Linked DNA regions of Paludibaculum fermentans. The protein of the gene in region 1 binds, or shares a complex with, the protein of each later gene. Links are inferred from orthologs where the notes say so. Each region holds a gene or a part of one and is shown in the gene's direction. Other genes may lie near its edges. The genes, in order: accD, IRI77_RS23730 and accB.

Region 1 (3,102 bases):
TCGCCTCGATATCCAGCTTCTCCAGCAAACGGTGCATCGTAGGCCCCGCCACCCCGTTGCCGGCGTCGAACACCACTTTCACCCGCCGCGAGAACTGGAACTGCCGCGGAATCTCCTCCACATAGGGGGTGATCACGTCTGCCATGTTCAGCGTGCCCTGCCCGACGATAAAATCCTCGTCCCTCAGAATCCGGTAGACCTCCTGGATCTGGGCGCCGTAGATCGTGCCCTTCCCCAGCATCGTCTTGAAACCGTTGTATTCAGAAGGGTTATGCGAACCCGTGATCATCACCCCGGCCTCCGAGCCAAGGTAATGCACTGAATAGTAAAGAACCGGCGTCGGCACCTGGCCCAGATCCGTCACCTGGCACCCGGTGCTCAGCAGTCCCTCCACCAACGCGTCCTTCAACCTCTGGCCGCTCAGGCGGACATCCCGGCCGACGTTGATCCTGGTCGCCCCATTGCGGAGCAGAAAAGTCCCCAGGGCCCGGCCCAGGCCGATCACATCCGGACTCAGCATCTCCACATCGGCGATGCCGCGGATGTCGTACTCACGAAAAATGGTCTGTTTCAGCATGAAGGAGAACTCTTGTCTTTTTATTGTACTTAAACGATAACTTCGAGAAACTTCAGCGTGGATACGGATGCCCCCGCAACATCGTCAGCGCCCTGTAAATCTGTTCGGCCAGAACGGCCCGGGCGAGTTCGTGAGGCATCGTCATCTGGGACAGTGACAGCAGCAGGTCCGCCTTCGGTTTCCACTCCGGCGGCAGCCCATCGTGCCCGCCTATCAGAAATACCACGTCCCGCGCCTCCAACTCCGCTTTGCCCACCAGCGCGGAAAAAGCCTGCGAGTCCATCGGCTTGCCCGCCGGATCCAGAAACACCTTGCGGGCCGTCGTATGGCGCGCGAAGAGATCGAACCTTCCTGGCTGGATCTCTCTCATTTCACAGGCCATATACCGCGATGCCCGCTTCACGAACTCCTGCGCCATGCCGTTCGAGTGCACGTCCCGCGGCTTGCCGATGAAATACAAATACAGCTTCAAGGGGACAGTATCGCCGAGAATGGCAGTTGAGTACACCCGCCCCGACTTGTTACGGTGGTTTGAGGCGGACTGCGCCCACCCATGGACTGGTTCAAACTCCAGAAGAAAGTCACCGCTGTCAAAAGCGAGGAAGAGCGTCACATCCGCACCGAAGGGTTGTGGATCAAGTGTGACGGCTGCCGTCAGATCATCTGGCGCAAAGACCTCGAAGAGACCCTGCAGTGCTGCTCGAAATGCGGTCATCACTTCCGCATTGATGCCCGTACACGCCTGAACTATCTGCTGGACGGCGCCCAGTGGCAGGAACACGACGCCGGCATGATGTCGGCCGACCCGCTGGAATTCGTCGACTCCAAGCCGTACAAAGAGCGCCTGGCCGGCATGCAGAAGAGCCTCGGCATGAAGGATGCCGTCATCTCGGCCACCGGCAAGATCCAGGGCCGCCAGGTCCACGTCTGCGCGATGGAACTCAAATTCATCGGCGGCTCGATGGGCGCGGTCGTCGGCGAGAAGATGACCCGCATGATCGAACGCTCCATCGCCGACAAGTCGCCCTGCATCATCGTCTCGGCCTCCGGCGGCGCCCGCATGCAGGAAGGCGCAATCAGTCTGATGCAGATGGCCAAGATCAGTTCCGCCCTGATGAAACTGGACGAAGCCAGGGTCCCGTACATCAGCCTGCTGACGGATCCCACCACCGGCGGCGTCACCGCCAGTTTCGCCATGCTGGGCGACCTCAATATCGCCGAACCCGGCGCCCAGATCGGCTTTGCCGGTCCGCGTGTCATCGAACAGACCATTCGCCAGAAGCTGCCCGCGGGCTTCCAGCGCTCCGAATTCGTACTTCAGCACGGCTTCCTTGACGCAGTCGTGAAGCGCAGCGAACTCCGTGCCTTCATCGCCCGTTCGCTCGACTTCTTCTGCGGTCCGCTGGCCGCCTGAGAATCGATCCATGAACCCATCCTGGAGACTGCCCGCGCTCCTCCTGCTCAGCGCAGCGCTGGCGCACGCCCAGCCCGCGGCAGCGCCCACTCAGTACGACACGCTCATCCGCAACGGCCGCCTGCTCGATGGCGCCGGTAATCCCTGGTTCCGCGCCGACATCGCGATCAAGGATGGCCGCATCGCCGCCATCGGAGCCCTGCCCGCCGCCACCGCCGCCCGTGTCATTGACGCCCGCAACCGCCTGGTCAGCCCCGGCTTCATCGATGTCCATACGCATGTCGAGGGCGCCGTCGAAAAGGTCCCGCGCGGCGATAACTACCTGCTGGACGGCGTCACCACCATCGTCACCGGCAACTGCGGCGGCTCCGTCGTCAATATGGCCGAGTGGTTCCAGTCCCTCGAAGCCAAAGGCCTCGGCCTCAACCTCGCCTCCCTCATCGGACACAACACCGTCCGCCGCCAGGTGATGGGCACCGAGAACCGTCCCGCCACCCCCGACGAGATCGCCAAGATGAAGGCGCTCATCCACGAGGCCATGCAGGAAGGCGCCGTCGGCTTCTCCACCGGGCTCATCTACATCCCCGGCACCTATTCCAACAGCGACGAAGTCGTCGACCTCGCCCGCGCCGCCGCATCCTACCAGGGCGTCTACGCCTCCCACATGCGCGACGAAGGAGCCAAAATCCTCGACGCCATCAACGAGGCCGCCCGCGTCGGCCAGGAAGCCGGCATGCGCGTCCAGCTCTCCCACTTCAAGATCGACACCCCGCGCCTCTGGGGCATGAGCGACAAGTCCCTCGCGCTGGTCGAGGACTACCGCCGCAAGGGCGTCGACGTCGTCGTCGACCAGTACCCCTACGACCACTCGTCCACCAACCTCGGCATCACCCTGCCCTCCTGGGCCCTCGCCGACGGCCAGGCCAAAATCAAGGAACGCCTCACCACGCCCGGCTCCCGCAAGGAGATCGCCGAGCAGATGGAGCGCATGATCAAGGACCTCGGCCACGCCGACTACAGCTACGCCATCGTCGCCCGTTACACCCCCAACCCCGAGTTCGAAGGCAAAAACATAGTCGACGTCACCAGACTGCGCGGCCAGGAGCCCACC
Region 2 (3,114 bases), 1.6 Mb from region 1 along the record:
ACCGATAAGGTCGTTAAGTACATCAACGAATGCCGCTCTCTGGGCATTGAGGTGCTGCAGCCCGACGTGAACCAGTCGGACCTGAACTTCACGCCAGTGGGCCGCGACAAGATCCGCTTCGGTTTGGGCGCAGTGAAGAATGTCGGCGTGGGCGCGGTGGAAGCCATTGTGAAGGCTCGCAACGAAGGCGGCGTCTTCAAGTCGCTGGACGACTTCTGTGAACGAGTTGATCTCTCGGCGGTGAATCGCCGCGTGATGGAAAGCCTGATCAAAGCGGGAGCGATGGACAGTCTGAAAGGCTACCGCTCGCAGTTGTTCGCGATCATCGAGGACTGCATCGAATCCGGCCAGCGCGCCCAGAAGGACAAGCTCAGCGGGCAGACTGGTTTGTTCGGCGAGCTCATTGGAGACGACTCTCCCTCTTCTTCGCGCGCACTGCCCAGGCTGAATGACTGGAGTCAGGCGGAGAAGCTGCGCGGCGAAAAAGAGACCATCGGCTTCTACGTCAGCGGCCACCCCCTGGACGAGTATCGGTGGAAAGTGACGGAGCTCACGTCGTACACCACCGAGAATCTGGCGGGCCTCGAAAAAGGCATGGAAATCGCGGTCTGCGGCATCCTGCGCAGCGTGCAGAGGCGGCGCAACAAGGAACAGAAGCCTTGGGCCATCACACAGCTCGAGGACTGGACTGGTTCGGTGGAAGCGTTGTGTTTCGCCACCCGCTACGAGCATCTTCAAAAAGAGATTGAAGAGGACAAAGCGGTGCTGGTGCGTGGCAAGGCGATGCCCGAGGAAGACGGCACGATCAAGCTGAACATCCAGGAGATTATTCCGCTCGAGTTGGCCCGTGTGAATTTCCCTTCGCTGGTCTCCATCCGTGTGCGGCTTTCGGCAACCGGCAACGAGAAAGCCGAAGCGTTGCAAAAGCTGTTCACGACCAAGCCGGGCGAGACCTCAGTGCGGCTGAAGCTGGAGAAGCCGAGAGACTTTGCAGTGACACTTGATGTCACGGCGCGCATCCGTCCGGATAAGGAGTTCAAGGCCGAAATCGAGCGCATCTGCGGACCGGAAGCGCTTGAAGTGATAGCCTCGTAGGAAGCATCTTTATATGAGCGATACTTCGCAAGCACGCATCGCCGATATCGAGCGCGAGATCTCGCAGCTCCAGCTCACCTCCACAGGTGCGCAGGCACAGCTCGCCGATCTCGAGGGCGAACTGAAAGCGCTGCGCGGTGAGCAAGGCGTCAATCTGGCGTGGCAGCGTGTCCAACTTGCTCGCCATCCCAAACGGCCGCACTCGCTGGACTACATCAACCGGCTCGTGCCGGACTTCACGGAAATTCACGGCGATCGATTCTACGGTGAAGATGCGGCCATTGTCGCGGGCTTCGGCACGATGCTCGGCGGCCACCCGGTAATGATGGTCGGCCTGCAGAAGGGCCGTGACACAAAGCAGAAGCTGATCCGCAATTTCGGCATGCCGAAGCCGGAAGGCTACCGCAAGGCGATGCGCGCGATGGAGATGGCGTCTAAGTTCCGGCGTCCGATCATTACTTTCCTCGATACTCCGGGGGCCTATCCGGGCATTGACGCGGAAGAGCGCGGCCAGGCCGAGGCCATTGCCTATAATCTGCGGGAGATGACCCGACTGCAGTCGCCGCTGATTGTGGTGGTGATTGGCGAAGGCGGCAGCGGCGGCGCGCTGGCGCTGGGTGTGGGCAACAAGGTGTTCATGCTGGAGAACGCGGTCTACAGCGTGATCTCTCCGGAAAGCTGCGCGGCCATCATCTATCGCGATTCCACGAAGGGTGCGCTGGCGTCCGCTGCTTTGAAGATCACGGCGAGCGACCTGGTGCGGCAGGGCCTGATCGACGGCATTATCCCCGAGCCGCTTGGCGGCGCGCAGGACGACTACGATCGAGCCGCGCAGTATCTGCACCAGACGCTGGTCGCGGCCATTGACGAACTGGCTCCGATGAGTCCGGACCAATTGATCGAACAGCGGTATCAGAAGTTCCGGCAGATGGGCAGCTTCTTCACGGAGTAGCGACGCTTGAACAAGGGCAAATTTATCCTGATGGGCGTGGTCGCCTTCTTCCTCTTCCTTGGGGTGACGACTTACCTGATGCTGGGCAATCGCAAGAACCGTGTCGAGGTGTGCATGACCTACCAGGGCCGCAACTCGTGCAAGGTCGCCTCCGGAGAATCGAAGGAAGCGGCGTTGCGTACCGCGACGGACACAGCTTGCGCGTTGATTGCCGCGGGCGTGACGGAAACACAACAATGCACGCACGGTGAGCCGGTGAGCGTGCGCTGGCTCGACTAGATGGCGTCTCCGTCTCCAGCGCCGGCGCGCGGTCTGCTCGCCGAGAACGTTCTGCTATTCCACTGGTCCGACGATCTGGTCGCGCACCGCTTGCGGCAGGTGCGGGAGTACGTCCTGGCCCAGTCCCGGCATCTGCATCGCGAGGACTTCATTGTTGTACACCCGCGCGATCTGCACCTGCTCTTTGAGGCCTACGACAGATTCTTCTTCGAGGGCCTGTGCGGCAATGCCCTGGAAGGGCAAAGTCTCAGCTTCCGGCTGTCATCGCGCATGACAAAGACTGGCGGCAAGACGACTCGTTTCACCAGCCGCACAGGCGCGGTCAGCTACGAGATCTCCGTCGCGGTGAACATGTTGTTCGACTCGTTTGAAGAGGACTCGCGTTCCGTCACCGTCTGCGGGATCGAATGCACCAATCGCTTCGCGGGCTTGCAGCGCATCTTCGAACACGAACTCGTGCACCTCATTGAGATGCTCTGTTGGGGCGAGAGCGATTGCTCGGCCGCGCGATTCCAGGGCATCACCGCCCGCCACTTCCGCCACACGGCCCATACGCACAATCTCATCACGCGTCGTGAGCAGGCTGCGGAAGCGGGCATCCGTGTGGGCTCCATGGTCAGCTTCGCCTTCGAAGGCCGCACCTACAAAGGCCGCGTGAATCGCGTGACCAAGCGCGTCACCGTCCTGGTGGAGGATGCGGCGGGACAGCTGTTTTCCGACGGCAAGCGCTATCGCGTCTTCTACGTGCCCATCGGGTCTCTACGCCTAGCGGACCCGGCCTGAGCCGG
Region 3 (3,139 bases), 7.4 Mb from region 1 along the record:
GCGCACCGAACCCGGGGCGGAGAAATTCAACGACTGCTCGATCGAAGGGACCTTGGGTAAATCGGCCGCTTGCGCAAGCGCACCAATCACCAGGAAAGCGAAAGCAGCAGGACGGGAGAAGCGGAGGGCAAAACGCGCCATTCGCCTATTCTGCGCGCTTCCCCCGGCCAGGCACAACCTCGCCTTTGTGGTGTGAAACACAACAGCAGGTGAATGTTACAATTGAGAGGTTTGACTCGTGTTCCCGATTCCCGCCGTGACCGGTGCGCCAAGCTGCTTCACCTGCTGGATCAGCAGAAAGCGGCAGCCGCCGTCATCACTCATCTCCCGAATGTCCGCTACCTTAGCGGCTTTACGGGCAGCAACGCCATCTTATTGATTTCAGGCCGCGGAGCGACCCTCTACACAGACCCCCGCTACGACATCCAGGCGCGCCAGCAGGCCCACTGCGCCGTCCGCATCGTGCGTGGGCCGCTGTGGCCCGAGGTCGCCGCGGAGATCAAAAAGCGCAACTTGACCAGCATCGCGCTGGAGTCCGACAAGGTCTCTCACGCCGACTGGCTGGAAGTCGCAAAAATCATCGGCAAAGGCGTGAAACTACGGCCCGTCAAGGGCGTGGTGGAGTCGCTGCGGGCCATCAAATCAGCGGCCGAAATCGACACCATCCGGCGCTCCGTGCAGGTCAACTCGAAGGCCCTGGCGCAGACCCTCAAAAAGGTGAAGCCCGGCATGACGGAGTTGGAGGTCGCCGCCGAACTCGACTACCGCATGCGGCGCCTGGGCGCGGAAGGCCCGGCGTTCGAGACGATCGTCGCCTGCGGAGCCCGTTCCGCTTTGCCGCACGCCCAGCCGACCACCGAACAGCTCAAAAACGATCAGGTACTATTGATAGACATGGGTGCAAGCCTGGAAGGCTACGCGAGCGATATGACTCGGGTGGTCCACTTGGGCGAACCGGGCGCCCGCATCCGCGGCTTGTATGAGGCCGTGCTGGAGGCGCAGTTGCAGGCAATCGCCGCCGTCAAGCCGGGCGCATCGTGCGCCGAGGTGGATGCGGCGGCCCGCGATGCGTTGAAGAAGCGGAAGCTGGATCGATATTTTACGCACTCCACCGGCCACGGCCTGGGTCTCGAAATTCACGAGAATCCAAGGATCGGCGCCAAGGTGGAGACGGTCCTTCAGCCTGGCATGGTGATCACCATCGAGCCCGGCGTTTATGTGCAGGACTTCGGAGGCGTACGGATTGAAGATACCGTCCTGGTGACGGAGACCGGCGTTGACGTGCTCACGCCGACGACAAAGGAATTTGTGGTACTCGCATCATGACCATTGAAGAGATTCGTGAACTGATCCATACGGTTTGCTCCACGGGAGTTGCGGAACTGGAAGTACAGCGCGGCGAGAACCGCGTCTGGATCAAGCGCACAGCGGGTGTCGTCACGCAGGAAATCCATGTGCCGCAGCAGACGCAGCAGGCACCTCCGGCGCCCGTGCACTCCACCACTCCTCTCTCTCAGGTGACCGTGGCCGCGCCCTTGGCCCAAGCCGCGCCTGGCGAGCCCGATCTCACTGACCCCACCCTGGAACCCATCAAATCGCCCATCGTCGGCACATTCTATGCCGCCGGCGCACCCGGGGCCGATAACTTCGTCAAGGTCGGCGACTCCATCAAACCCGGCAAGGTGCTCTGCATCATCGAGTCGATGAAGTTGATGAACGAGATTGAATCAGAAGTTTCCGGCACGATCGTCAAGCGTTTGGTCGAGAATGGCCAACCGGTAGAGTACGGCGAAGTTCTGTTTCTGGTGAAACCCAACTAACGGGAACCACCCCTCATGATCCAGAAAGTCCTGATCGCCAACCGCGGAGAGATCGCCTTGCGCGTGATCTGCGCCTGCAAGGACATGGGCATCAAGACGGTGGCCGTGTACTCCGAGGCCGACCGCTACTCGCTCCACGTCCGCTTTGCTGACGAAGCCGTCTGCATTGGTCCAGCCAAGAGCGCGCTCAGCTACCTGAACATCCCGTCCGTCATCAGCGCAGCCGAAATCACGAACGTTGACGCCATCCACCCCGGTTACGGATTCCTGAGCGAGAACTCCGACTTCGCCGAGGTCTGCAAGGCATCGGGCCTGAAGTTCATCGGCCCCGAACCGGACGTCACCCGCTCAATGGGCCTGAAGCAGATCGCCCGCGAGAAGATGAAGGCTCATGGCGTCCCGATTCTGCCGGGCTCGGAAGGCGTCATCGAAAGCCCCGAACATGCTCTGGCCATTGCCGCCGAGATCGGTTATCCCGTCATTCTCAAGGCCTCGGCCGGAGGCGGCGGGCGCGGCATGCGCATCGTCCGCACGCCCGAGGAACTGCCCGGCCTGCTGGCCCAGGCGCAGCATGAGGCACAGGGCGCCTTCTCGAATGGCGACATGTATTGCGAGAAGTTCATCGAGAAGCCGCGCCACATCGAGTTTCAGGTCATCGCCGATGAACACGGCAACGTGGAAGTGCTGGGCGAGCGCGAGTGCTCCATCCAGCGCCGCCACCAGAAGCTGATCGAGGAGGCGCCCTCCTCGGCGGTCTCTCCTGCCCTTCGCAAAAAGACGGCGGCGGCCCTGAAGAAGGCGCTTTCCGCCATCGGCTACACCAACGCCGGTACAGTCGAGTTTTTGATGGACGAGACCGGCAGTCTGTACTTCATCGAGGTGAACGCCCGAATCCAGGTGGAGCACCCGGTGACCGAGCTCGTCACGGGCATCGACCTCGTGAAGGCCCAGATCCGCGTAGCCCAGGGCGAGAAGCTCTCCGACATCCTGGGCGGCCCGATCGAGATTAGAGGCCATGCCCTCGAATGCCGGATCAACGCCGAGCATCCGGTCACGTTCACGCCGTCACCTGGCCGCATCCAGGCGCTAAACCTGCCGGGCGGCATCGGCGTCCGCGTGGATACCGCCGCCTATAACGACGGGGTCATCCCGCCGTATTACGACTCGCTGGTGGCCAAGCTCATCACACACGGCCGCGACCGGGCCGAATCGGTCGCCCGCATGCAGCGGGCCCTCGACATGTTCGTAATCGAGGGCATTCACACTTCGATCTCGCTCCACCAGGAGATCCTGGCCGATCCCGAGTTCCAAAGCGCTTC

Evidence for each region.
Region 2: the proteins of accD (region 1) and IRI77_RS23730 are in contact, whole or in part, in a solved structure (PDB 8UXZ), measured with the Escherichia coli proteins. The link is inferred for Paludibaculum fermentans from one-to-one orthologs.
Region 3: the proteins of accD (region 1) and accB are in contact, whole or in part, in a solved structure (PDB 8UXZ), measured with the Escherichia coli proteins. The link is inferred for Paludibaculum fermentans from one-to-one orthologs.

The regions. Positions count from the first base shown.
Region 1 is NZ_CP063849.1:7,622,287-7,625,388, reverse strand. Bases 112-3,060 are described here. They hold accD (acetyl-CoA carboxylase, carboxyltransferase subunit beta), read left to right. Parts: upstream 112-1,130; coding sequence 1,131-1,991; downstream 1,992-3,060. Other genes in these bases: IRI77_RS30190 (N-acyl-D-amino-acid deacylase family protein), read left to right, coding at 2,002-3,060; IRI77_RS30200 (23S rRNA (pseudouridine(1915)-N(3))-methyltransferase RlmH), read right to left, coding at 630-1,049; IRI77_RS30205 (phosphomannomutase/phosphoglucomutase), read right to left, coding at 112-577. Outside these bases: more of IRI77_RS30205, read right to left, coding at 1-111; more of IRI77_RS30190, read left to right, coding at 3,061-3,102.
Region 2 is NZ_CP063849.1:6,022,295-6,025,408, reverse strand. Bases 117-3,077 are described here. They hold IRI77_RS23730 (acetyl-CoA carboxylase carboxyltransferase subunit alpha), read left to right. Parts: upstream 117-1,108; coding sequence 1,109-2,047; downstream 2,048-3,077. Other genes in these bases: IRI77_RS23720 (SprT-like family protein), read left to right, coding at 2,327-3,077; IRI77_RS23725 (hypothetical protein), read left to right, coding at 2,054-2,326; dnaE (DNA polymerase III subunit alpha), read left to right, coding at 117-1,095. Also shown: more of dnaE, read left to right, coding at 1-116; more of IRI77_RS23720, read left to right, coding at 3,078-3,109; IRI77_RS23715 (sugar phosphate isomerase/epimerase), read right to left, coding at 3,092-3,114. UniProt on the Escherichia coli protein: Component of the acetyl coenzyme A carboxylase (ACC) complex. First, biotin carboxylase catalyzes the carboxylation of biotin on its carrier protein (BCCP) and then the CO(2) group is transferred by the carboxyltransferase to acetyl-CoA to form malonyl-CoA.
Region 3 is NZ_CP063849.1:269,271-272,409, reverse strand. The notes cover bases 86-3,071. They hold accB (acetyl-CoA carboxylase biotin carboxyl carrier protein), read left to right. Parts: upstream 86-1,322; coding sequence 1,323-1,820; downstream 1,821-3,071. Other genes in these bases: accC (acetyl-CoA carboxylase biotin carboxylase subunit), read left to right, coding at 1,836-3,071; IRI77_RS01025 (M24 family metallopeptidase), read left to right, coding at 232-1,326; IRI77_RS01030 (S9 family peptidase), read right to left, coding at 86-141. Also shown: more of IRI77_RS01030, read right to left, coding at 1-85; more of accC, read left to right, coding at 3,072-3,139. UniProt on the Escherichia coli protein: This protein is a component of the acetyl coenzyme A carboxylase complex; first, biotin carboxylase catalyzes the carboxylation of the carrier protein and then the transcarboxylase transfers the carboxyl group to form malonyl-CoA.